DNA from 4 places in the Streptomyces sp. NPDC001027 genome. Region 1 is predicted to be linked to each of the others. Evidence: riboswitches for the same ligand, from Rfam matches in the RefSeq annotation. Region 1 holds a riboswitch; each other region holds the start of a gene.
What was found. A riboswitch is a leader RNA that binds a small molecule or an ion and turns the genes downstream of it on or off. The one in region 1 is predicted to bind cobalamin.

Region 1 (5,758 bases):
CCGGGTCCAGGACGTAGGTCTCGGTGAGCTTGTCGTACATCCAGTCGGCGACCACGCCGGTGGTGGCGTCGTAGCCGAACAGGTAGTCCACGGTGGCGGCGAGTTCGAAGGCGCCCTTGTAGCCGTGGCGCCGCATCGCCTCGATCCACTTGGGGTTGACGACCCGGGCGCGGAAGACGCGGGAGGTCTCCTCGACGAGGGTGCGGGTGCGGACCGTCTCGGGGCGGGTCGAGTCGCCGATGTACGCCTCCGGGGCGGTGCCGCGCAGGGCCCGGACGGTGGCGACCATGCCGCCGTGGTACTGGAAGTAGTCGTCGGAGTCGGCGATGTCGTGTTCGCGGGTGTCGGTGTTCTTCGCGGCGACCGCGATCCGCCGGTAGGCCGTCTCCATCTCCTCGCGGGCCGGACGGCCGTCCAGTTCGCGGCCGTAGGCGTAGCCGCCCCACACCGTGTAGACCTCGGCGAGGTCGGCGTCGGTGCGCCAGTCGCGGGAGTCGATGAGCTGGAGCAGACCGGCGCCGTAGGTGCCCGGGCGGGAGCCGAAGATGCGGGTGGTGGCGCGGCGTTCGTCGCCGTGCGCCGCCAGGTCTGCGCCGACGTGCGCGCGCACGTGGTTGACCTCGGCCGGCTCGTCGAGCGAGGCCGCGAGGCGGACGGCGTCGTCCAGCAGGCCGATCGTGTGCGGGAAGGCGTCCCGGAAGAAGCCCGAGATGCGCAGGGTGACGTCGATGCGCGGGCGGCCCAGCTCCTCGTACGGGACGGCCTCCACACCGGTCACCCGGCGCGAGGCGTCGTCCCAGACGGGGCGGACGCCGAGCAGCGCGAGGGCCTCGGCCACGTCGTCGCCGGCCGTGCGCATGGCGCTGGTGCCCCACAGCGACAGGCCGACGGAGGTGGGCCACTCGCCGTTGTCGGCGCGGTAGCGCTCCAGGAGCGAGTCGGCGAGGGCCTGCCCGGTCTCCCAGGCGAGGCGGGAAGGGACGGCCTTGGGGTCCACGGAGTAGAAGTTGCGGCCGGTCGGCAGGACGTTGACCAGGCCCCGCAGCGGGGAGCCGGACGGGCCGGCCGGGACGAATCCGCCGTTCAGTGCGTGGACGACGTGGTGGAGTTCGGCGGTGGTCGCGGCGAGGCGCGGGACGACCTCGCGGGCGGCGAACTCCAGGATGGCGGTGACCTGTTCGCCGTGCTCGTCGGGCACGGAGTCCGGGTCCCAGCCCAGCTCCTCCATCCGCTCGACCAGGGCGCGGGCCTTGGCCTCCGCCTCGTCGGCGGTGACCCGGGTCGCGGCCGACTCGTCGAGGCCGAGCGCCTCGCGCAGACCGGGCAGGGCCGTGGCGCCGCCCCAGATCTGGCGGGCGCGCAGGATCGCGAGGACGAGGTTGACGCGGTCGGCGTCGGCCGGCGGGTTGCCGAGGACGTGCAGGCCGTCGCGGATCTGGGCGTCCTTGACCTCACAGAGCCAGCCGTCGACGTGCAGCAGGAAGTCGTCGAAGCCGTCGTCGTCCGGGCGGTCGGCGAGGCCGAGGTCGTGGTCGAGCCTGGCGGCCTGGATGAGGGTCCAGATCTGGGCGCGGATCGCCGGCAGCTTCGCCGGGTCCATGGAGGAGATCTGGGCGTACTCGTCGAGGAGTTGCTCCAGCCGCGCGATGTCGCCGTAGGAGTCGGCGCGGGCCATCGGCGGGACGAGGTGGTCGACGAGGGTGGCGTGCGCGCGGCGCTTGGCCTGGGTGCCCTCGCCCGGGTCGTTGACCAGGAAGGGGTAGACCAGGGGGAGGTCGCCGAGGGCGGCGTCGGGACCGCAGGCGGCGGACAGGCCGGCGTTCTTGCCGGGCAGCCACTCCAGGTTGCCGTGCTTGCCGAGGTGGATCATCGCGTCCGCGCCGAAGCCGCCGTCCTCGGCCCGCGCGGCGATCCAGCGGTAGGCGGCCAGGTAGTGGTGCGAGGGCGGCAGGTCCGGGTCGTGGTAGATGGCGATCGGGTTCTCGCCGAAGCCGCGCGGGGGCTGGATCAGGATCAGCAGGTTGCCGAAGCGCAGCGCGGCGAGGACGATGTCGCCCTCCGGGTTGCGGCTGCGGTCGACGAACATCTCGCCGGGCGGCGGGCCCCAGTGCTCCTCGACGGCCGAGCGCAGCTCCTCGGGCAGGGCGGCGAACCAGCGGCGGTAGTCGGCCGCCGGGATCCGCACCGGGTTGCGCGCCAACTGCTCCTCGGTGAGCCAGCCCTGGTCGTGGCCGCCCGCCTCGATGAGCGCCCGGATCAGCTCGTCGCCGTCGCCGGAGGCCAGCCCCGGCACCTCGGCGTCCGTCCCGAAGTCGTAGCCCTCCTCGCGCAGCCGGCGCAGCAGGGCGACCGCGCTGGCGGGGGTGTCCAGGCCGACCGCGTTGCCGATGCGGGAGTGCTTGGTGGGGTAGGCGGAGAGCACCAGCGCGAGACGCTTGTCGGCGGGCGGGACATGGCGCAGCCGGGCGTGGCGTACGGCGATGCCGGCGACGCGGGCGGCCCGCTCCGGGTCGGCGACATAGGCGGGCAGGCCGTCGGCGTCGATCTCCTTGAAGGAGAACGGGACGGTGATCAGCCGGCCGTCGAACTCCGGGACGGCGATCTGTCCTGCCGCGTCCAGCGGGGAGACGCCCTCGTCGCTCGTCTCCCAGTCGGTCCGCGAGGAGGTCAGGCACAGCGCCTGGAGGATCGGGACGTCCAGGGAGGTCAGCGCGCCCGCGTCCCACGACTCGTCGTCGCCGCCCGCCGAGGCGTCGGCGGGGCGGGTGCCGCCCGCGGCGAGCACCGTGGTGACGATGGCGTCGGCGGCGCGCAGTTCCTCGATCAGCTCCGGCTCGGGGGCGCGCAGGGAGGCGACGTACAGCGGGAGCGGCCGGGCGCCGGACGCCTCGACGGCGTCGCACAGGGCGTGCACGAAGGCGGTGTTGCCGCTCATGTGATGGGCCCGGTAGTAGAGCACGGCGACGGTCGGGGCCCCGGGGGCGCCGGCCGGCGCCGGCCGCTCCAGCGGACCCCAGGTGGGGGCGGACGCCGGGGCGTCGAAGCCGTGGCCGGTGAGCAGGACCGTGTCGGAGAGGAACCGGGCGAGCTGCTCCAGGTTGGCGGGGCCGCCGTGGGCGAGATAGGCGTGGGCCTCGGCGGCGATGCCGACGGGGACCGTGGAGGCGGCCATCAGCTGGGCGTCGGGGGCCTGTTCACCGGTCAGGACGACGACCGGGCGGCCGTCGGCGAGCAGCAGGTCGAGGCCGTCCTGCCAGGCGCGCACCCCGCCGAGGAGGCGTACGACGACGAGGTCGGCGCCGTCGAGGAGCGCGGGGAGGTCGTCGAGGACGAGCCGGGCCGGGTTGGCGAAGCAGTACGGGACCGGGCCGGCGGCGGCTCGGGCGCTCAGCAGGTCGGTGTCGGACGTCGACAGCAGCAGGATCATGGGGCGTCGGCCTTCCTCGGGGTGTCCGCGCCCCGGGCGGTGTCGGACGGCGGGAGTTCCTGACTCACCCGGCTTCTGAGGGCCGGGCTCACAGTGGCGGGACCGCGCCGGATTCGCACCGGGCTTCCTCCCCTGTCGCCGTCGTGGCGATGGCGGACCGGATGATCCACCGCCAGCATAGTAAGGGGCGGGGGAAGAGGGCACAGGCATACCTCCCAGGTGGACGTGGGTATGCTCGCCGCCATGTCCTCGGCTGACCTCCGTCCAACGTCCCAGGCCACAGCGGTCTCACGGGACCGCGGTGACGCCTGCCCCGGGGCTTTGCGGCTGCACGCGGCGGACGACGGGGCGCTGGCCCGGGTCCGGGTGCCGGGCGGGGTGCTGAGCGTCCGTCAGGCCGAGGCGCTGGGCGAGGCGGCCGGGCGGCTGGGCGACGGGGAGATCCATCTGACCTCGCGCGGCAACGTGCAGCTGCGGGGCCTCGCGGACGGCTGCGGCGCGGAGCTCGCCGACCTGCTGGCGGCGGCCGGGCTGCTGCCCTCCCCCGGACACGAGCGGGTGCGCAACATCGTCGCCTCGCCGCTGTCCGGCCTCGACGGACGCGGCCTGCGCGATGTCCGGCCCTGGCTGTCGGAGCTCGACGCGGCGCTGTGCGCGAGCGGGCCGGCGCGGGAGTTGTCGGGCCGGTTCCTGTTCGCCCTGGACGACGGGCGCGGGGACGTGGCCGGGCTCGGCGCCGACGTGACGCTGCGGGCGACCGGCGACGGTGCGGTGCTCGCTCCGGGTGCGGTGCGGGTGTCCGCGCGGGACGCGCCACGGGCGGCGCTGCTGGCGGCCGAGACGTTCCTGCGGGCCGTCCGGGAGTCCGGCGGCGGAGTCTGGCGGGTGGCCGAACTCACCCTGCCCGAGGGCGTGCTGGCCGAGCGGGTCCGCCGCCGCCTGGCCGCCGAAGGCATCGGCGGGTCGTCCCTGACGGAGGTCGCCCCCGTCCCCGACGCGCAGGGGCCCGCGCCCGGCGTCGTCGGCGACGCCCTGTCCGCGCACGTGCCCCTCGGGCGGCTCTCCGCCCGCCAGTGGCGGGAGTTGACGCGGGTCGCCGAGACCGAGCTGCGGCTGACCCCGTGGCGCGGAGTCGTCGTCCCCGCGCCGGGCCGGGACCCTCGGCAGCGGGCCGAGTCCCTCGCGCGGCTCGCCGCCGCCGGACTCGTCACCGATCCGGACTCGCCGTGGCCGCGCGTCGGCGCGTGCGTCGGGCGGCCCGGGTGTGGCAAATCCCACGCCGACGTCCGGGCCGACGCGGCCGACACTGTCGACGCGGCCGGCGCCTGCCCCCTCCCGCTGTACTGGTCCGGCTGCGAACGGCGTTGCGGACACCCACACGGCGACCGGATCGACGTGGTCGCCTCCGCGGACGGCGGCTACCGGCTGACCGCCGTGCGGTCGGGCCGTCCGACGGGCGCCGCAGCGATGACCGACCCCGACCACCTCGCCGCCGCCCTGGCGGCGATCACCTCATGAGCCGTACCACCATCGAGAGCAGCGAGACGAACACCGTGAGCAGCTACGACTACGAGAAGGACGGTGCGGTCATCTACCGCCGGTCCTTCGCCACCATCCGCGCGGAGTCCGACCTCGAAGGACTGCCCGCCGACGTCAGCCAGGTCGCGGTCCGGATGATCCACGCCTGCGGGATGGTCGACCTCGTACGGGACCTGGCGTACACGCCGTCCGTCGTCGCCCGCGCCCGCGAGGCGCTGCGGGCCGGCGCGCCCGTCTTCACCGATGTGCAGATGGTGGCCAGCGGCGTCACCCGACGGAGGCTGCCCGCCGAGAACGACGTGCTGTGCACGCTGTCCGACCCGAGCGTGCCGGACCTTGCCGCGCGGCTCGGCACCACGCGCACCGCCGCCGCGCTGGAGCTGTGGCGGGACCGGCTCGAGGGCTCGGTGGTCGCCGTCGGCAACGCGCCCACCGCCCTGTTCCGGCTGCTGGAGATGATCGAGGAGGGCGCGCCGCGGCCCGCCGCCGTGATCGGCGCGCCGGTCGGGTTCATCGGCGCGGCCGAGTCCAAGGACGCCCTGGCGGCGAACACGCACGGCCTGGACTACCTGGTGGTGCGCGGGCGCCGTGGCGGCAGCGCCATCGCGGCCGCCGCGCTCAACGCGATCGCGAGCGAGGAAGAATGAGCGGCAAGCTGTACGGCGTCGGGCTCGGCCCCGGCGACCCGTCCCTGATGACCGTGCGGGCCGTCGAGGTGATCGGCGAGGCGGACGTGATCGCCTACCACAGCGCCCGGCACGGCCGGTCCATCGCCCGCGCGATCGCGGCGAA
Region 2 (5,904 bases), on a different contig from region 1:
CACCTCGTTGATCCACTTGAAGCAGAACTCGGCCTTCTCCCGGATGGACGGGATGTTCTCCACCGCCGCGAAGGCCGCCGCCCGGTCGTCCGGGTCGGGCAGGTAGGTGTCCAGCAGCGTCAGATAGAACTGGACGTGCACGGCCTCCTCGAACAGCTGCCTCGACAGGTACAGGCGCGCCTCGGGGGAGTTGATGTGCTTGTACAGCGTCAGCACGAGGTTGTTCGCCACGATCGAGTCGCCCGTCGCGAAGAACGCGACCAGCCGGCCGATCATGTGCTGCTCGCCCTCGGACAGCTTCGCGAGATCCGTGACGTCCGAGTGGAGGTCGACCTCCTCGACGGTCCAGGTGTTCTTGATGGCGTCCCGGTAGCGCTCGTAGAAGTCGGGATAGCGCATCGGGCGCAGGGTCAGCTCGAAGCCCGGGTCGAGCAGGTTCTTCCCGGACTTCTCGAAGCCCTCGGTCTGCTCCGTCTGCTCGGTCGTCTGGGTCTGCTGGGTCTTCTCAGGTGCGGTGGTCATTACTGGCAGGCCTCGCAGGACTCGGGGTTCTCCAGGGAGCAGGCGACGGCGTCGGGGTCGGCGGCCTGCTGCACGGGAATGGCGTTCTCGGGCTGCGCCTGGGCCCGGGCGGCCCGGGCGATCCGGGTGGCCGGGCGCGAGCGCAGGTAGTACGTCGTCTTCAGACCCGACTTCCACGCGTACGCGTACATCGAGGAGAGCTTGCCGATCGTCGGCGTCTCCAGGAACAGGTTCAGCGACTGCGCCTGGTCGAGGTACGGGGTGCGGGCGGCGGCCATGTCGATCAGTCCGCGCTGCGGGATCTCCCACGCCGTGCGGTACAGGGCACGCGTCTCGGCCGGGATCCACGCGAAGCCCTGCACCGAGCCGTTCGCCTCGCGCAGCGCCTCACGAGTGCGGGCGTCCCACACGCCGAGCTCCTTGAGCTCCTGCACCAGGTACGAGTTGACCTGGAGGAACTCGCCGGACAGCGTCTCGCGCTTGAACAGGTTCGACACCTGCGGCTCGATGCACTCGTACACGCCCGCGATGGAGGCGATGGTGGCGGTGGGCGCGATGGCGAGCAGCAGGGAGTTGCGCAGCCCCGTCGAGGCGATCCGCTCGCGCAGCGCCGCCCAGCGCTCGGGCCAGGCGAACTCGACGCCGTAGTGGTCCGGGTGCAGCACGCCCCTGGCCGTGCGGGTCTTCTCCCAGGCCGGCAGCGGGCCGCTCCGCTCGGCGAGGTCCGCGGAGGCCTCGTAGGCGGCGAGCATCACGCGCTCGGCGATGCGGGTGGACAGCGCCTTGGCCTCGGGCGAGTCGAAGGGCAGCCGCAGCTTGAAGAAGACGTCCTGGAGGCCCATCGCGCCCAGCCCGACCGGACGCCAGCGCGCGTTGGAGCGGCCCGCCTGCTCGGTCGGGTAGAAGTTGACGTCGACGACGCGGTCCAGGAACGTGACCGCGGTGCGGACCGTCTCGTCCAGCCGCTCCCAGTCGATGTCGCCGTTCGTCGTGTCGACGAACGCGCCCAGGTTCACCGAGCCCAGGTTGCACACCGCGGTCTCGCCGTCGTCCGTGACCTCCAGGATCTCCGTGCAGAGATTGGAGGAGTGCACGACATGGCCCGGCTCGGCCGTCTGGTTGGCGGTGCGGTTGGCCGCGTCCTTGAACGTCATCCAGCCGTTGCCGGTCTGCGCGAGCGTGCGCATCATGCGGCCGTACAGGTCGCGGGCCTGGATGGTCTTCTTGGCCAGACCGGCGGCCTCGGCCCTGCGGTAGGCCGCGTCGAACTCGTCGCCCCACAGATCGACCAGCTCGGGCACGTCGGCCGGGGAGAACAGCGACCACGGCTCGTCGGCGTTGACCCGGCGCATGAACTCGTCCGGGATCCAGTGCGCGAGGTTCAGGTTGTGCGTACGCCGGGCGTCCTCGCCGGTGTTGTCCCGCAGCTCCAGGAACTCCTCGATGTCGGAGTGCCAGGTCTCCAGGTAGACCGCCGCCGCGCCCTTGCGCCGGCCGCCCTGGTTCACGGCGGCGACCGAGGCGTCCAGGGTCTTGAGGAACGGCACGATGCCGTTGGAGTGCCCGTTGGTGCCGCGGATCAGCGAACCCCGGCTGCGGATGCGGGAGTACGACAGACCGATGCCGCCGGCGTGCTTCGACAGCCGGGCCACCTGGTGGTAGCGGTCGTAGATGGAGTCCAGCTCGTCCAGCGGGGAGTCGAGGAGGTAGCAGGACGACATCTGCGGGTGCCGGGTGCCGGAGTTGAAGAGCGTGGGCGAGGACGGGAGGTAGTCCAGCCGGCTCATCAGCCGGTACAGCGCGGCGACCTCGTCCAGGGCGCGGGACGTGTCGTCCTCCGCCAGACCGGCGGCGACGCGCAGCAGGAAGTGCTGGGGCGTCTCGACGACCTTGCGGGTGATCGGGTGCCGCAGCAGGTAGCGGCTGTGCAGGGTGCGCAGTCCGAAGTAGCCGAAGCGGTCGTCGGCGGCGGAGTCGATCAGCGCGTCGAGCCGGGCCGCGTGCACGCGCACGAACTCGGCGGTGCGGTCCGCGATCAGGCCCTCGCGGCGCCCGACGGCGATCGACTCGGTGAACGACGTGACGCCCTGGGAGGCGGCCTCCTCGACGATGCCGATCGTCAGCAGGCGGGCCGCCAGCTTCGAGTAGGCGGGGTCCTCGGAGATCAGGCCCGCGGCCGCCTCCGTGGCCAGCTCGCGCAGCTCCGCGGTGATCTCGGAGGCAGTCCGCGCAGACCGGCCGCGCAGCGCGGCGGCCGCGACCCGGCCGGGGTCGGCGTCGGGCAGGTCGGCGGTCAGCTCGGTCAGGGTCCGCAGCAACGCGGTACCGGGACCGTCGGTCTGCAGCTCGGTGACTGAGGCCGGTTCGGCTGGCGCGATGGTCACGTGGGGGCTCTCCCTCGCTCGGCAAGGGGCCTGGCGGAGGGCAGGGGGCAGCACACGAGCGCGCGGGGGCGTCGCGTCCACCGGCCCACTCCACGAGGCCCGGACGTCAGGGCACCCGGACCGGACGGCCGGGCGCGCTGTCGACAGGACCTCGGACTGAACAGGCGTGCCCATACGGGTAGGGATGCACGCGAGTACACCGTTGCGGGACAGTTCCGGATTCGCACCGGATTCCCCTGCAGCGACAGCGAGCATGAGCATACATCTTGTGTTCACCCGTCACGCCACCCCCAGATGTTGTGTCGGGATGGTTTCAGAGGGTCAACTCATAGGTGAGGAGAGTGAGGTCGTCCAGGTGCGGCACGGGATTCCAGTCCCGCTCGGGTGTGCGGACGAAGCCGAGACGTTCGTAGATGCGGTGTGCGGTGTGCATGCTGCGCTGGCTCGACAGGACGACGGCCGTGCAGCCCTCCGTGGCCCGCGCCCGTTCCAGGCAGGCCCGCACGAGCGCCTCGCCGGCGCCCCGGCCGCGGGCCGCGTGCGCGACCGCGAGCGCACGGATCTCGGCCTCACCGGGCCGCGCGATGTCGGCGACCGGGCCGGGACCGGCCACGAAGGTGACGCCGCCGAGGAGCCGGTCGCCGTCCACGGCCACCAGCACCTCGGCGGCGGCCGCCCGCGCGGCGACGTCCTTCAGCACCGGCAGATACGCGTCCTCCTCACCGAAGTCGAGGAGCCCGTCCTGGAGATAGGCCTGCGCGGTGATGTCACCGAGGGCCCGGTACTCGCCGGGCGCGGCCCGCCGTATCGCGATGTCCATGGCCCCGAGTCTGCCGGACGCCCGGGTTGCGCAGGCCGTCGGGAGTGATTCCATGGAAGGAGCCGTCGGCGCCGCGTCGATCCTCTGCCCCGCGGGTCCTCCGTACCGGGGAATCCGTCCCGGAACGCGCAAGGAGAACGCCATGACGAGGGTCGTCCGCCATCCGCCCGGCAAGGAGCGACCGCGCGACGCGCCGATGGCCACCCTGCCCTTCCGGCGCGCGGGAACCAGCTTCGGACGCGGCCTCGTCGGCCGCTGGCACTCCCTGACGATCCGTCTGGAGGCCCGTCGCGGCGTCGCCCGCCCCAAGAAATGGCGCCGATGGCTCTCGTACGCCAACGTCACCCGGGCGATCTGGCTGGTCGCCGTGCTCGCGGTGCTCGCCTGGGTGGGGGAGGGCGTGTTCATCCTCGTCACCCACGACACGACCGGCTTCGAGAAGTGGCGTCAGCAGAACCAGGGCTTCGAGATCGTCTCCCGGTTCGTCGGACCGGTCCTCGCCGCCTCGATCGCCGCCGCCCTCTTCCTGTTCTGGTGGTACCGCTGGACCAAGCGGCGCTACCTCACCAAGGCGCTGCGCGATCCGCGCCGGCTGGTGCCCACCGCCGGATACGACACCCGCGAGATCGTCGGCCGGGAGGACATCGCCCAGGTCATCGCCGAGCGGCTGCGGGAGCGCGACACCCGGCGGCCGTATCTGCTCGTCGGCGGCGTCGGCGCGGGGAAGACCGCCGTCCTCGTCCGGCTCACCGAACTCCTGGCCCGCCAGAACGCCGTACCGGTGCCGATCAGGCTGCGCGACGCGACGGACGGCGCCGACCTCAACTTCGAGCATCTGGCCAGGCAGCGGTTCGCCCAGGAGGCGCCCAAGGGCGTTCTGGCCCGCAGCAAGACCGACCGGGTGTGGCAGCAACTCCTCGCCGACGACAAGCCGGTCGTCCTCGCCGACGGCCTGGAGGAGGCCCTGCTCGACGACGGCCGGCAGCAGAACCGGGACAACGTCATCCGGCGGGCCATCGAGCGCGCCCGCGAGGAGAAGCTGCCCCTGGTCATCGCCTCCCGGCCGCACAGCCCGCTGGAGACCACCTCCGCCGCGATCGTGGTGCTCGAACCGCTCAGCGAGGAGGCGGCGCTGCGTTTCGTCGAGGCGGACGTGCCGGAGACCGACGAGCGCCGGGTGGACTGGATCGTCGAGACGGCGGAGGTGACCGAGTCGCCGGTCTACCTGCAGATCGCCCGCGAACTCCACCGGCGGGGACTGCTGGAGCACGACCGCCCCGAGGACGACCCGCCGAGCGTCCTCACCCGCAGCCGCGACCGCGCCGCCCTGCGGCTCTGGCTGCTGGAGACGTGGGCCGAGGGGCTGTGCGAGGGGAAGCTGCGTGAGGACGTCGCGCTGACCCCCGACGAACGCCGCGACACCCTCGAAGTGGTCTGCGCGCTGGCCTGCGTCGGACTGCTCCAGGACACGCTGGAGGTCGGCTTCGCGGAGCTGCTCGACCCGGACGTCCTGCACCCCGGCCCGGCCCGGCGCGCCCGGGTCCGGGCCGAGCGCCTGTTCGCCGGCCGCGGCTTCGACCAGTACGGCAAGCGCGACCACACGCTGTCCGACTGGGACCGGCAACAGATCTGGGACACGCTGTGCGAGCGTCTCGGCGAACCGGAGCGCAGACGGCTGCGCGAGGGCAACATGGACCAGTGCCATGCCGTCCTCGCCCGCTTCGCCGCCCACGCGAGCAGGCTCAGACTGGTGGAGGGCCTCGAGCACAGGGTCCGTTTCCCGCACAGCATCGTCCAGGCCTACTTCGGCAGTCGCGTGCTGAGCCACCTCGGGGAGCGGGGCGCCGGGGACCTCACGGAGCAGGCGCTGCAGCCGCCCGGACCCAGCCGTGAACTGCTCATCGCACTCGTCCTGATGTCCCGGCGGCGGGCGGCGGACCCTTTGGACCGCAGGCGCGGCGTGCGGGCCGAGGTGCGCAAGGAGATCGCGGAGCGGATCCGGCGCGCCCCCGTGCGGGGCCGCCCGCTCGCCTCCCGGCTGTGCGCCGCCGCGGGCCGGCGCACCGACGACCCCAAGGCCCTGGACCTCTATGCGGCCGCCCTGGAGATCGAGAGCGCCGAGGCCGACCCGAGGCACCTGGGCGACATCGTGCGGGCGGTGCGCCGGCACTGGCCCGG
Region 3 (5,904 bases), on a different contig from region 1:
TGCCGCCGCTGACGGCGACCTCCGTCAGCGGGCGCGGCGGCCGCTGGAACCTGCGGCTGGGGCTCCCGCTGGATCGGGCGGAGACGGCCTGAGGTCGCGTCCGCCCGATCGTCGGTCTCCGGGACGGAGCCCGCGGCTACCGCGAGGCGGTCACCGCCGTCCCCGCGGGGATCGCGGCGGGCTTCGGGTTCAGCAGCCGTTCGGCCAGTTCCCCGAAGACGAGGCCGAAGCCCGCCCACATCGTGATCTGCAGGGCGAGCGAGGAGAGCCGGAACCGCCACAGCAGGGCCGCCGGGAAGTCCGTCGGCACCTCGTTGACGGAGGGCAGGAACGCGTAGGCCAGCCCGATCACGACGGTGAAGCCGAGGACGGCGACGACCGTGGCGTACCAGGCGCCCAGTCGCGGTGCGAGCCGCCTGCCGGCGATCACGGCGGCGACCGCGAGGAGCACGCCGAGCACCATCATCAGGAAGTACAGGGTGGTCCGCTTGGCGATGGTGTCGTGGTCACCGACCGCGGGCGGATTGGCCGGGTACTTGAGGAACGGGACGACGTACACGGTGAGCAGGGCCGCCCCCGAGAGCAGGAGCGCCGTGGCCCGGGGGGTGAAGCGGCCGACGCGGCCCAGCGCGAAGCAGTAGGCGAGGGCGGCGATGCCCCCGAGGGCCACCCCGTACACCAGGACGCCGGTGGCGAGGCCCGCGGTGGACTGGAGGCTGCGGGAGACGAGTTCGACCTCGTGCTCGTGCGCGGGGGCGTGGGACTCCTCGAAGCCGATCGCGCTGTCGACGTTCGGCTCGCCGAGGAAGTAGGCGACGACCAGGGCGAGCACGCCGGCCGCGAGGCCGGCGAGCATGCCGCGGACGAGCAGGTTTCTTACCGTTGCGGAGTTCATCGAGTGTGCGGCGTCCCTCGTCAGTGGCAGGGGAAGCCGAGAAGGTGGCGTGCGTCGTGCACCCACTCGTGGACTCCCTCGCCGGAGACGACGGAGGTGGCGCCCTGTTCGGCGCCGACGAAGTACAGCAGGACCAGCATCAGGACGCCGAAGAAGACGGCCCAGGGGGCGATGTCCTTCAGCGGCAACTTGGCGGGGACCACAGGGGTGGTGGGGGTCGGCTGGGCGACATGCTGCGCCATGGCAGGGCCTCCTCTGGGAGTTCGCGTCCCATCTCGGTGGTGCACAGGACGACGGCTCCGGGTCTGACTCTCGATGCGCTCCCGAGGAGGAGCCCACCGTTCACAGTGGCGCGACCGTGCCGGATTTCCACCGGCTTCCGTGCTGACGTCGTCGATATCAGAGCGACGGTACCGCGTGTCGCGCGCCTGGCCAATACCGCACCACCTGGCGTGACGTCGCTCTCCGCGACCAAGTGGCGCGGATCACCGCCCTGATCGGGCGCCGATCGGCGCTGATCGCCGGCCGGGTCGGGTGCTGATCGCCGGGCCGACCGGCGCCGGGCGGCGGCGGACGGCTGCCGGGACGACCGTCACACCGACGACGGGGCGCCGGCGTCCGGGGTGAGGAGGCCTGCGACCAGGGCGGCGAACTCGTCCGGGGCGGCGAGGCGGACGCCGAGGGCCTCGGCCTTGGCGCGCTTTGATCCGGCGCCCTCCCCGGCCACCACGAGAGAGGTCTTCCCGGAGACGCTGGAGGAGGAGCGGCCGCCGGCCCGTTCGATGAGCTCGTTCATCTGATTGCGGCTCAGCTTCTCCAGGGCTCCGGTCATCGCGCCGGTGACGACCACGGTCATCCCGGCCAGCGGACGGCCCGCCTCGTCGGCGCCCTCCGCACCCTCCGCGCCGTCGCCTCCGCCCTCGCCTCCGCCCTCGTCCGCGCCCTCGGTCGTCCGGGGCGCCGGCGGGGTGGCGCCCGGCTCGGTCATGTTCACCCCGGCCGCGACGAGTTTGTCGATGAGCGGGGCCAGTTCGGCGAGTTCGGCGACGATCGAGGGGGCCTTCTCGGCGCCGATGCCCTCGACCTGCCGGATCGCGTCGGCGTCGGCGGCGCGGAGACAGTCCATGGTGGCGAAGTGCCGGGCGATGCGCCGCGACATCGAACGGCCGGTGCCGCGGACGCCGAGCGCGCAGAGCACACGCGACAGCGGCTGCGCCCTCGCGGCGGCGAGCGCGGCCAGCAGGTTGTCGGTGCTGGTCTCCCCCATCCGCTCCAGGCCCAGCAGCTGCTCACGGGTGAGCGTGAACAGGTCGGCGAGGTCTCCGACGAGTCGGGCGTCGACCAGCTGGACGACCCGGGTGCGGCCGAGGCCCTCGATGTCGAGCTGGTCGCGCCCGGCGGCGTAGGACAGGGAGGCGACGAGATGGCAGTCGCGGCCGTTCTCGCAGCGCCAGCGCTGCTCGCTGGCGTCGATGCCCGAGCCGCACCGCGGACACGTCTCGGGGAAGGGGATGGGCTGTTCCTCGCCGGTGCGCAGATGGGCTACGGGCGCCTCGATGCGCGGGATGACGTCACCGGCCCGGTGGACCATGACCCGGTCGCCGAGGCGCAGGTCGCGGCGGGTGATGTCGGCGGGGTTGTGCAGGGTGGCGTAGGTGATGGTGGAGCCCTCGATCTCCACCGGCTCCAGGACGGCGCGCGGCGCGATGACGCCGGTGCGGCCCACGTTCCACTCCACCGCCAGCAGCCGGGTGATCTTCTCCACGGCCCGCAGCTTGAAGGCGATCGCCCAGCGCGGGGCCCGCGAGCCGGATCCGGCGGCCGCCTGGTCGGCCGCCAGATCGGCCTTGACGACGATCCCGTCGATCCCGAACGGCAGCGTCGCGCGCAGTGCGGCCGTCTCCTCGACCCGGGTCAGGACCTCCTCGACGGTGGTCGCGGTGACCCCGGGCACGGCGGTGGCGGCCGTGGTGTTCACGCCCAGCGCGGCGGCCTCGGTCATGAGGTCGCTGTGCGCGCTCTCCCGCAGACGCTCGGCGAACGCCGGGTCGCTGTCGGCGAGGGGCAGCAGGCCGTAGCCGAAGAACGTCATCGGGACGGTGTAGGCGCGTTCCCTGGCGCGCAGGGTGCCCGCGGCGGCGTTGCGGGGGTTGGCGAACGGCGCTCCGCCGTGCGCGGTGCGCACTTCGTTGGCGTGCTCGAACTGGGCGTTCGTCATCAGGACTTCGCCGCGCACCTCCACCGTGACCGGCTGCGCCAGCTCGGTCGGCAGGCCCTCCACGGCGCCGATCGCGTGCGACACGTCCTCCCCGGCCGTCCCGTCGCCCCGGGTGACGAGCTGCGTGAGCCGGCCCTGCCGGTAGCGGGCCGCGATGGCCAGGCCGTCGAGCTTGGGCTCCACGCTGAACCGGGTGACCTCGCGGCCGATGCGTCTGGCCAGCGAGACGGTCCAGGCCGTGAACTCGTCGGGCGAGAACACGTTGTCCAGGCTCAGCATCGCCGCCGTGTGCGGGACGTCGCCCACCACGGCCCCGCCGGCGACCTTCCCCGTCGGGGAGTCGGCCCGCGTCTGCTCCGGGTGCTCGGCCTCCCAGGCCGCGATGGACCGCACCAGACGGTCGTAGTCGTCGTCGTCCAGGCCCGACGTGCCGGCGGAGTAGTACGCCGCCGACGCCTTCACCGCGTCCTCGACCGCCTGCGCGTAGGCGGCGGCGTCCCCGATCACTGCACCACGTGTTGTCATGCCGGTCATCCTGCCCGCCACCACTGACAACGCCCTGGAGCGCCGCCGGCGAAGCCGCCCCGGGCGGCTCGGACCGGTTGCCCGCGGTACGTCGTCATGGTGGCGGCGATCTTCACAACTGGCTTTTGGATCAGTTGATTTGACGCGTCATCATATAGTGAGCGAGGGTGCGCGGCGGCTCCCCCGGACCCCGTCGCGCGGCCGGAATCCCCACTGGAAAGGCACGACCCTGCGGAACGAACCGCGCAGCGCCACTCCCGACCCGTCCGCCGTGCTGCCCTCTCCCCGCCGGTCGGCGTTCTCACCCGCCGCCGACGTCATCGGCACGGAACTCGACCTGCGGTTGACCGCCGACCATCTCGTGCACGCGCTGACCCCCGGGTTCTGCGACGCGGCCTCCGTGTACCTGCTGGAGCGCTGGCGTCTCGAGGAGAACGCCCGCCTGCGCACGGACGCGCCCCGCGTCGAGGTGCGCCGGACGGCGCTGCGCGTCGGGCCCGGCGCGCTGGCGGACTGGGAGGCCGCGCTGCCGGTCGGCGAGATGGTCGCCCACTCCCGCCGGACGCCCTATGCCCGGGCCCTCGCCGACGGGCGGGCGCGGCTGCTCGACGCGGTGGATCCGCACACGTCCGGGCGGCTCGTCGGTCCGGGCGACGACGACGCGCGCGCCGGCGACCTGCTGCGCGTGACGTCGTTCCTGGTGCTCCCGCTGCGGCTCCGGGACCAACCGATCGGCTTCGTCAACTGCACGCGAGGACCGGGACGGCCGCCGTTCTGCACGGCGGACGTGACCGCCGCGGAGGCGCTGGCCGCGCGGACCGCCGTCGCCCTGGACAACGCGCGCCGGTACGAGCGTGAGCGGCGCACCGCGCTCGCCATCCGCAACAGCCTGCCGTCCGGCGCCGCCGAGGAGTTCGGAGGCTGCCGCGCCGTCCACGGCTGTCTGCCGGCCGGGCACGGCAACCTCGTCGGCGGCGACTGGTCCGATGTGCTGAGGCGGCCCGGCGGCCGGGTCAGTCTGATCGTCGGGGACGCGATGGGACACGGTCCCGAGTCGGCCGTCGCGATGATCCAACTCCGCACCGCCGCGCGGACGCTGGCGGCACTGGACATATCCGCGGCCGACCTCGTCGGCCGGCTCGACGCCCTCGCCGGGGACTCGCCGGGCGTCTCCTTCGCCACCTGCATCTACGCGGAGTGGGACGCCCGGCGGCACACCTGCACCCTGGTGGGGGCGGGCCACCCTCCCCCGCTGCTGCGCGGTCCGCGGGGCCGGACGGCTCCCGTCGCGCTGGCCGGGGCGGGGCTGCCCCTCGGACTGGGCGCGGGCAGTTACGAGGAGACCGTGCTGAGCGTGCCCGAGCCCGCCCTGCTGGTCCTCTACAGCGACGGCCTGGTCGAGACCCGCGACGCCGACATCGACCACGAGATCACCCGCCTCGCGCGCACCGTGGACGCGGCGGCCGTCGAACCCGTGGAAGGCGACGCGCGGGACGCGCTGCCGTCCCTGTGCCGACGGCTCCTGCACGCGGCGTCCGGCACGGCCGGAGCCGACGACCGCACCCTGCTGCTCGCCGAGCTGACGCCGGCGGGCCGCTGACGCCGGGCCGCCGCCGGGAGCGCCCGCGCCCGCCCGTGAGGGGCGCTCAGTCAGCCAGATTCGCCCACACCGCGTTGCCGCCGGTGAGCCGTGACCGGTCCACGCCCCAGGACTGGGAGAGCTGCTCCACGAGGAGCAGGCCGCGGCCGCCCTCGTCGTCGGGGCCGGGTTCGCAGCGCGGCAGGCCGCGGCCCGTACGGTCGTGGTCGTGCACCTCCAGGCGCAGGCATCCCTCGGCGACCAGGCCGACCCCGCACAGGAACCGGGCGCCGAGCGTGTGCCGCACGGCGTTGGTGGCCAGTTCCGAGACCAGCAGGACGGCGTCCGCGCACAGCTCGCCCGGCAGCCGCCACGCGGTCAGCCACGCCGTCATGGAGCGGCGGGCGATCGACACGCTGGAGCGGTGCGCCGGGAGTTCGAGCCAGTGGGTCCGGTCCGGGCTCCAAGTGTCTAAGAACTGGGGGGAGGTCGCGTGGGGGGACACGGTGGTCGCCTTCCGTGGGGGACGGGAGCAGCCGGAGGCCGGGGAAGGTGAGCAAGAGACCCGGAGGGAGGGGGTGTTCCGGAGGGGCCCTGCGCCGGTGAACTGCCGAATGGTCCAACTCGCGTGCGGATGACGGAGCTTGACGGGAGAACGCTCGAGTTCGGCGGCGCGGTTCACACAAG
Region 4 (4,822 bases), on a different contig from region 1:
CGCCGGCGCCCCGGCCGCGGCCTCCGACTCCGCTTACGTTTCCTCTGCCGTTACCGACTCCGTTACCGACTCCGCTTCCGTCCACGTCTTTCTTGCTGTTTCCGTTTCTGCCTCCGCCCCCGCCCGCACCTCCCCCTGCGCTTTCGCAGTCGCTTTCGGGAGTGCCGTGCGTCGGCCGCTCGACGGCCGGGTGGGCGGCCCTGTGCCCGGCAGGTCCGGACGGCCCGGCGACGGGCTCCTCGGCCGGCGCCGGCGGCGCGAAGCCTCCGGGCCGCGAGACCGGGTCCGGCGGCACGGGGCGGTCCAGCTCCCGCACGGCCGCCTGGTGGGAGGCGACCATGGCGGCGACGGGCGCCGGCAGCCAGCCGTCCGTCAGCACCTGTTCGGCGCCGCCGGGAGCGCAGGCCGCGGAGAGCCGGTCGGGGTGGATCCTCAGGGCCGGGTCCTTGGCGTGACAGAGGCTGATGATCTTGTCCAGCGGTTCGGGCACCAGGCTCAGGTCGGGCGATCCGTGCGCCACCTGGTAGAGCAGCGCAGCGCCCACCGCCCCGCCGAACGGCGAGCGCCCGGACGCGGCGAACGCGAGCACCGACCCGAGGCAGAAGACGTCGCCCTCCGGGCCCATCGGATCGCCGGTGGCCTGCTCCGGGCACATGTAGTCGAGAGAGCCGAACAGGGTGCCGGAACCGGTGAGTTCATAGCCGTCGCGGGCGCGCACGATGCCGAAGTCGATGACCCGCGGGCCGTCCGCCGCGAGCAGCACGTTGGACGGTTTGAGGTCACGGTGCACGAGCCCTTCGGCGTGCACGGCGGTCAACGCCTCGGCCACGCCCGCGCCCAGTGCGAGCACCGTCTCCACCGGCAGCGGCCCGTGCGCGGCGACCGCCTCGGCCAGGGTGGGGCCGGGCACATGGTCGGTGGCGAGCCAGGGCGTCTCGTCGTCCGGAGCGGCGTCCACCACGTGCGCCGTGTAGGGGCCGCCGACCGCCGCCGCGGCCGCCACCTCCCGCCGGAAACGGATGCGGAAGTTGTCGTCGTCCGCCATCTCCGGACGGATCACCTTGACGGCGACGACGCGGCCGGCCCACGACCGCGCGAGATAGACCCGGCCCATGCCGCCCGCACCGAGCCGGGCCAGGAGCCGATACGGCCCGAGTTGCTCGGGGTCTTCTGGACGCAGTGGCTGCATGCCCTCGGCCGCCTGTTCTCGGTGGTGACGGGCTGAGATCCCGCCCAGGCTGCGGGGAAGGCCCGGTGGGGTCCGGACCACAGACTAGGCGCTGGAACGGCGGGCGGGAGCACGTCCTCACATGCGGGTTCACCCACCTCGAAGTAAGTGCCTGGCCGTCTTCCGCTTCCGCAGCGTTCATATGACGTCCGGTCAGAGATCGGGTGACACGTGCTTTCCCTGCGGGAACAGTGCGCGATGAGCAACAAGTGCACGATGAAAGCACATACCGGGCCGAAGACCTCCGATGTGCCGAAGGTCACCCCCGTCGGGGCCCTCGACGCCTGTGGTAGCTTGCCGAGGCCAGTCGTACTCGTGCGCGCCCCCGGGGCGCGCGGGGGTCAGGGAATCCGGTGGGAATCCGGAGCTGACGCGCAGCGGTAAGGGCGACGGGCGGGGCTTTCGGCCACTGGACGCGCATGCGCTCCGGGAAGGCGCCTCGCCCGGGTGACCCCGAGTCCGAAGACCTGCTGGCGGCCTCCGGTGTCGCAGACCGGCCGGAGGAGCGCACCGTACGACCGGGCTTCGCGCTTGAGCCCTCGACGCCGAAGGAAACTCCGTGCCGTTCGCACGTCCCGTCGCTCCTGCCGTCCTGTTCCTGGCAGGAGCCCTCCTGGCGACCGGCTGCGGCGGCTCCGCCGCCTCCTCCGACGGTCCCGCCGACAGCCACGCGGCCGGCCGGCCGGTCACGCTCGACAACTGCGGACAGCGGGTCCGGATCGACACGCCCCCTCGGCGGGCGGTCTCCCTCAACCAGGGCACGACGGAGATCATGCTCTCCCTCGGGCTCGCGGACCGGATGGCGGGTACCGCCACCTGGACCGACCCGCTGCCCAGGAGCCTCGAGAAGGCCGATGCCCGGGTGAGGCGGCTGGCCGACGACGCGCCTTCCTTCGAGAAGGTCCTGGACGCCGAACCCGACTTCGTGGCCGCCTCGTTCGCCTCCACGCTCGGCAAGGGCGGAGTGGCCACGCGTGCCCAGTTCGACAAGCTCGGGATCCCGACCTATCTCTCCCCCTCCGACTGCACGGGCAAGGACAACAGCGGCGGCGGCGACGGCGTCCGCACGAAGCCGCTGACCATGGAGGCGGTCTACGGCGAAGTACGCGACCTGGCCCGGGTGTTCGGCGTCGAGAAACGGGGCGAGGAACTGGTGGCCGACCTCAAGTCCCGGGTGGCCAGGGCCGCTTCGGGACTCGATGCCAAGAACGTCACACTCCTCTACTGGTTCGCCAACTCCCAGTCCCCCTACCTGGCCGGCTGCTGCGGCGCCCCCGGCGTCATCACCCGCGAACTCGGCGCGAAGAACGTCTTCGACGACACCGAACAGGAGTGGCCGCAGGTCAACTGGGAGACCGTCGCCGACCGCGACCCGGACGTCCTCGTGATCGGCGATCTGACCCGCAGGCAGCAGACGGCCGAGACCGCGGCCAAGAAGATCGCGTTCCTGGAGTCCGACCCGGTCACCCGGAACATGACCGCGGTGCGCGAGAAGCGGTACGTCCTGCTGTCCGGGCAGGCGATGAACCCGACCGTGCGCACCGTCGAGGGCGTGGAGAAGGTCGCGGCGGCACTGCGCGCGTACGGCCTCGCGCGATGACCGCCGTCGGCCCGGCGGCCGCCGCCGCTCCTGCGGCGGTGGCGGCGCGGGGGCTGCGCCAGGTGCTGCTGTGGGCGGCCGGGCTCGCGCTGCTGTGCGCGTCCGTCGCCGTGGCGATCACCATCGGTCCGGCCGACATCGCGGTCCGGGACGTGTTGTCCACGGTGGCCGCCCATCTCGGCCTCGCCGAAACCGGGTTGACGCCGTTGCGGGACGGCATCGTGTGGAATCTGCGGCTGCCGCGCACGCTGCTGGCCGCGGTGTGCGGAGCCGGGCTCGCCGTGTGCGGGGCGGTGATGCAGTCCCTGCTGCGCAACCCGCTCGCCGACCCGTTCGTCCTCGGGATCTCCTCCGGCGCCTCGACCGGCGCGGTCGTGGTGGTCGTGCTCGGCGCGGGCGGCGGGGCCCTGTCGGTGTCCGGGGGCGCGTTCCTCGGTGCGGCGGTCTCCTTCGCGCTGGTGCTGCTGCTCAGTCACACGCTGGGCGGCGCCACGGACCGGGTGGTGCTCGCCGGGGTGGCGGCGATGCAGTTGTTCTCGGCGCTCACCTCGTTCGTCGTCATGACGAGCGCCGACGCCGAGACCACCCGCGGCGTCCTGTTCTGGCTGCTCGGCTCGCTCAGCGGGGCCGGCTGGGCGGACGTGGGGGCGGGCGGGGCGGTGCTGGTCGGGGTGCTGCTGGTGTGCGCGGGGTACGCGACGACGCTGGACGCCTTCGCGTTCGGGCAGGACGCGGCCGCGTCGCTGGGCGTGCACGTGGCCCGCACCCGGCTGGTCCTGCTCTGCGCCACCGCCCTGCTGACGGCCACGCTGGTCAGTTCGGCGGGGGCGATCGGCTTCGTCGGACTCGTGCTCCCGCACGCGGCCCGGGCCCTGACCGGTCCCGGACACACCCGGCTGCTGCCGGCCACCGCCCTGGCGGGGGCGGTCTTCCTGGTGTGGGTGGACACCCTCGCCCGCACCGTCCTGGACCCGCAGGAGGTGCCGGTGGGCGTGGTGACCTCGCTGATCGGCGTCCCGGCGTTCGTCCTCGTGCTGTACCGGACCAGGAGCGCGCGATGACGGGGACCGCCGAGGGCGCCGGCCTGCGCGGCGACCGCCTCGCCTACACGGCGGGCGGTTCGCTGATCCTCGACGGAGTCGGTCTCGCGCTGCGCCCGGGAACCGTCACCGGTCTGCTCGGCCCGAACGGTTCCGGCAAGTCCACGCTGCTGCGGCTGCTCGCGGGCGTCCTCGCCCCCGCCTCGGGCGTGGTCACCCTCGACGGCCGTCCGCTGACGCAGGTCGGGCGGCGGGCGGTCGCCCGGCGGGTCGCCGTCGTCGAGCAACAGGCCGACACACAGGTGGCGTTGAGCGTCCTGGACGTCGTGCGGCTGGGCCGGGTGCCGCTTCGCCGGGCCTGGGGCGCCGCCTCGGCGCAGGACGAGGCCGCGGTCCGTTCCGCGCTGGAGCGGACCGGCCTCGGCGACAAGGCCGGCCGGCTGTGGCACACCCTCTCCGGCGGGGAGCGCCAGCGCGTCCAGATCGCCCGCGCGCTCGCCCAGCAGCCGCGGGAGCTGCTGCTGGACGAGCCCACGAACCACCTCGACATCCAGCACCAGCTCGCGTTGCTGGACCTGATCACCGAACTCGGGCTGACGAGCGTCGTCGCGCTGCACGATCTGAACCTGGCCGCGATGTACTGCGACCGGGTCGTCGTCCTCAAGCAGGGCAGGGCGGTGGCCGCCGGCACACCGCAGGAGGTGCTCACCGAGGCGCTGATCGCCGACGTCTACGGGGTGCGGGCCGTCCTCACCCGCGACGGACCCGACGGCCGCCCGCACATACGCTTCCTGGGCGCCCTGCCCGCCGCGCCGAAGGGGGAGCGCCACGACGGAGAACGACACGACGAGGTCCGGCAGGACGAGGTGCGGCAGGACGAGGTGCGGCAGGACGGCTAGGGCGGGGGCCGGCGGTGCCACGCCCCCGCACTGCCGTGCCCTGTGCGCCGTAGCA

Region 2: it holds a riboswitch for cobalamin, as region 1 does, so the genes downstream of both, ABT300_RS38735 (ribonucleoside-diphosphate reductase subunit alpha) here and cobN (cobaltochelatase subunit CobN) in region 1, are expected to answer to the same signal.
Region 3: it holds a riboswitch for cobalamin, as region 1 does, so the genes downstream of both, ABT300_RS36265 (CbtB domain-containing protein) here and cobN (cobaltochelatase subunit CobN) in region 1, are expected to answer to the same signal.
Region 4: it holds a riboswitch for cobalamin, as region 1 does, so the genes downstream of both, ABT300_RS41040 (ABC transporter substrate-binding protein) here and cobN (cobaltochelatase subunit CobN) in region 1, are expected to answer to the same signal.

What each region holds. Positions count from the first base shown of each region.
Region 1 covers NZ_JBEPBI010000346.1:349-6,106, reverse strand. The annotation lists gene cobN (cobaltochelatase subunit CobN) at 1-3,427, opposite strand, end outside; cobalamin riboswitch at 3,462-3,613, opposite strand; gene cobG (precorrin-3B synthase) at 3,659-4,945, shown strand; gene ABT300_RS40125 (precorrin-8X methylmutase) at 4,942-5,613, shown strand; partial or broken gene cobI (precorrin-2 C(20)-methyltransferase) at 5,610-5,758, shown strand, end outside.
Region 2 covers NZ_JBEPBI010000303.1:703-6,606, forward strand. The annotation lists gene ABT300_RS38730 (ribonucleotide-diphosphate reductase subunit beta) at 1-522, opposite strand, end outside; gene ABT300_RS38735 (ribonucleoside-diphosphate reductase subunit alpha) at 522-2,906, opposite strand; cobalamin riboswitch at 3,032-3,167, opposite strand; gene ABT300_RS38740 (GNAT family N-acetyltransferase) at 3,220-3,726, opposite strand; gene ABT300_RS38745 (NACHT domain-containing protein) at 3,869-5,904, shown strand, end outside.
Region 3 covers NZ_JBEPBI010000246.1:231-6,134, forward strand. The annotation lists partial or broken gene ABT300_RS36255 (histidine phosphatase family protein) at 1-92, shown strand, start outside; gene ABT300_RS36260 (CbtA family protein) at 137-895, opposite strand; gene ABT300_RS36265 (CbtB domain-containing protein) at 916-1,137, opposite strand; cobalamin riboswitch at 1,168-1,328, opposite strand; gene ligA (NAD-dependent DNA ligase LigA) at 1,488-3,647, opposite strand; gene ABT300_RS36275 (PP2C family protein-serine/threonine phosphatase) at 3,910-5,238, shown strand; gene ABT300_RS36280 (ATP-binding protein) at 5,285-5,722, opposite strand.
Region 4 covers NZ_JBEPBI010000380.1:59-4,880, forward strand. The annotation lists partial or broken gene ABT300_RS41035 (serine/threonine-protein kinase) at 1-1,189, opposite strand, end outside; cobalamin riboswitch at 1,572-1,697, shown strand; gene ABT300_RS41040 (ABC transporter substrate-binding protein) at 1,788-2,828, shown strand; gene ABT300_RS41045 (FecCD family ABC transporter permease) at 2,825-3,889, shown strand; gene ABT300_RS41050 (ABC transporter ATP-binding protein) at 3,886-4,767, shown strand.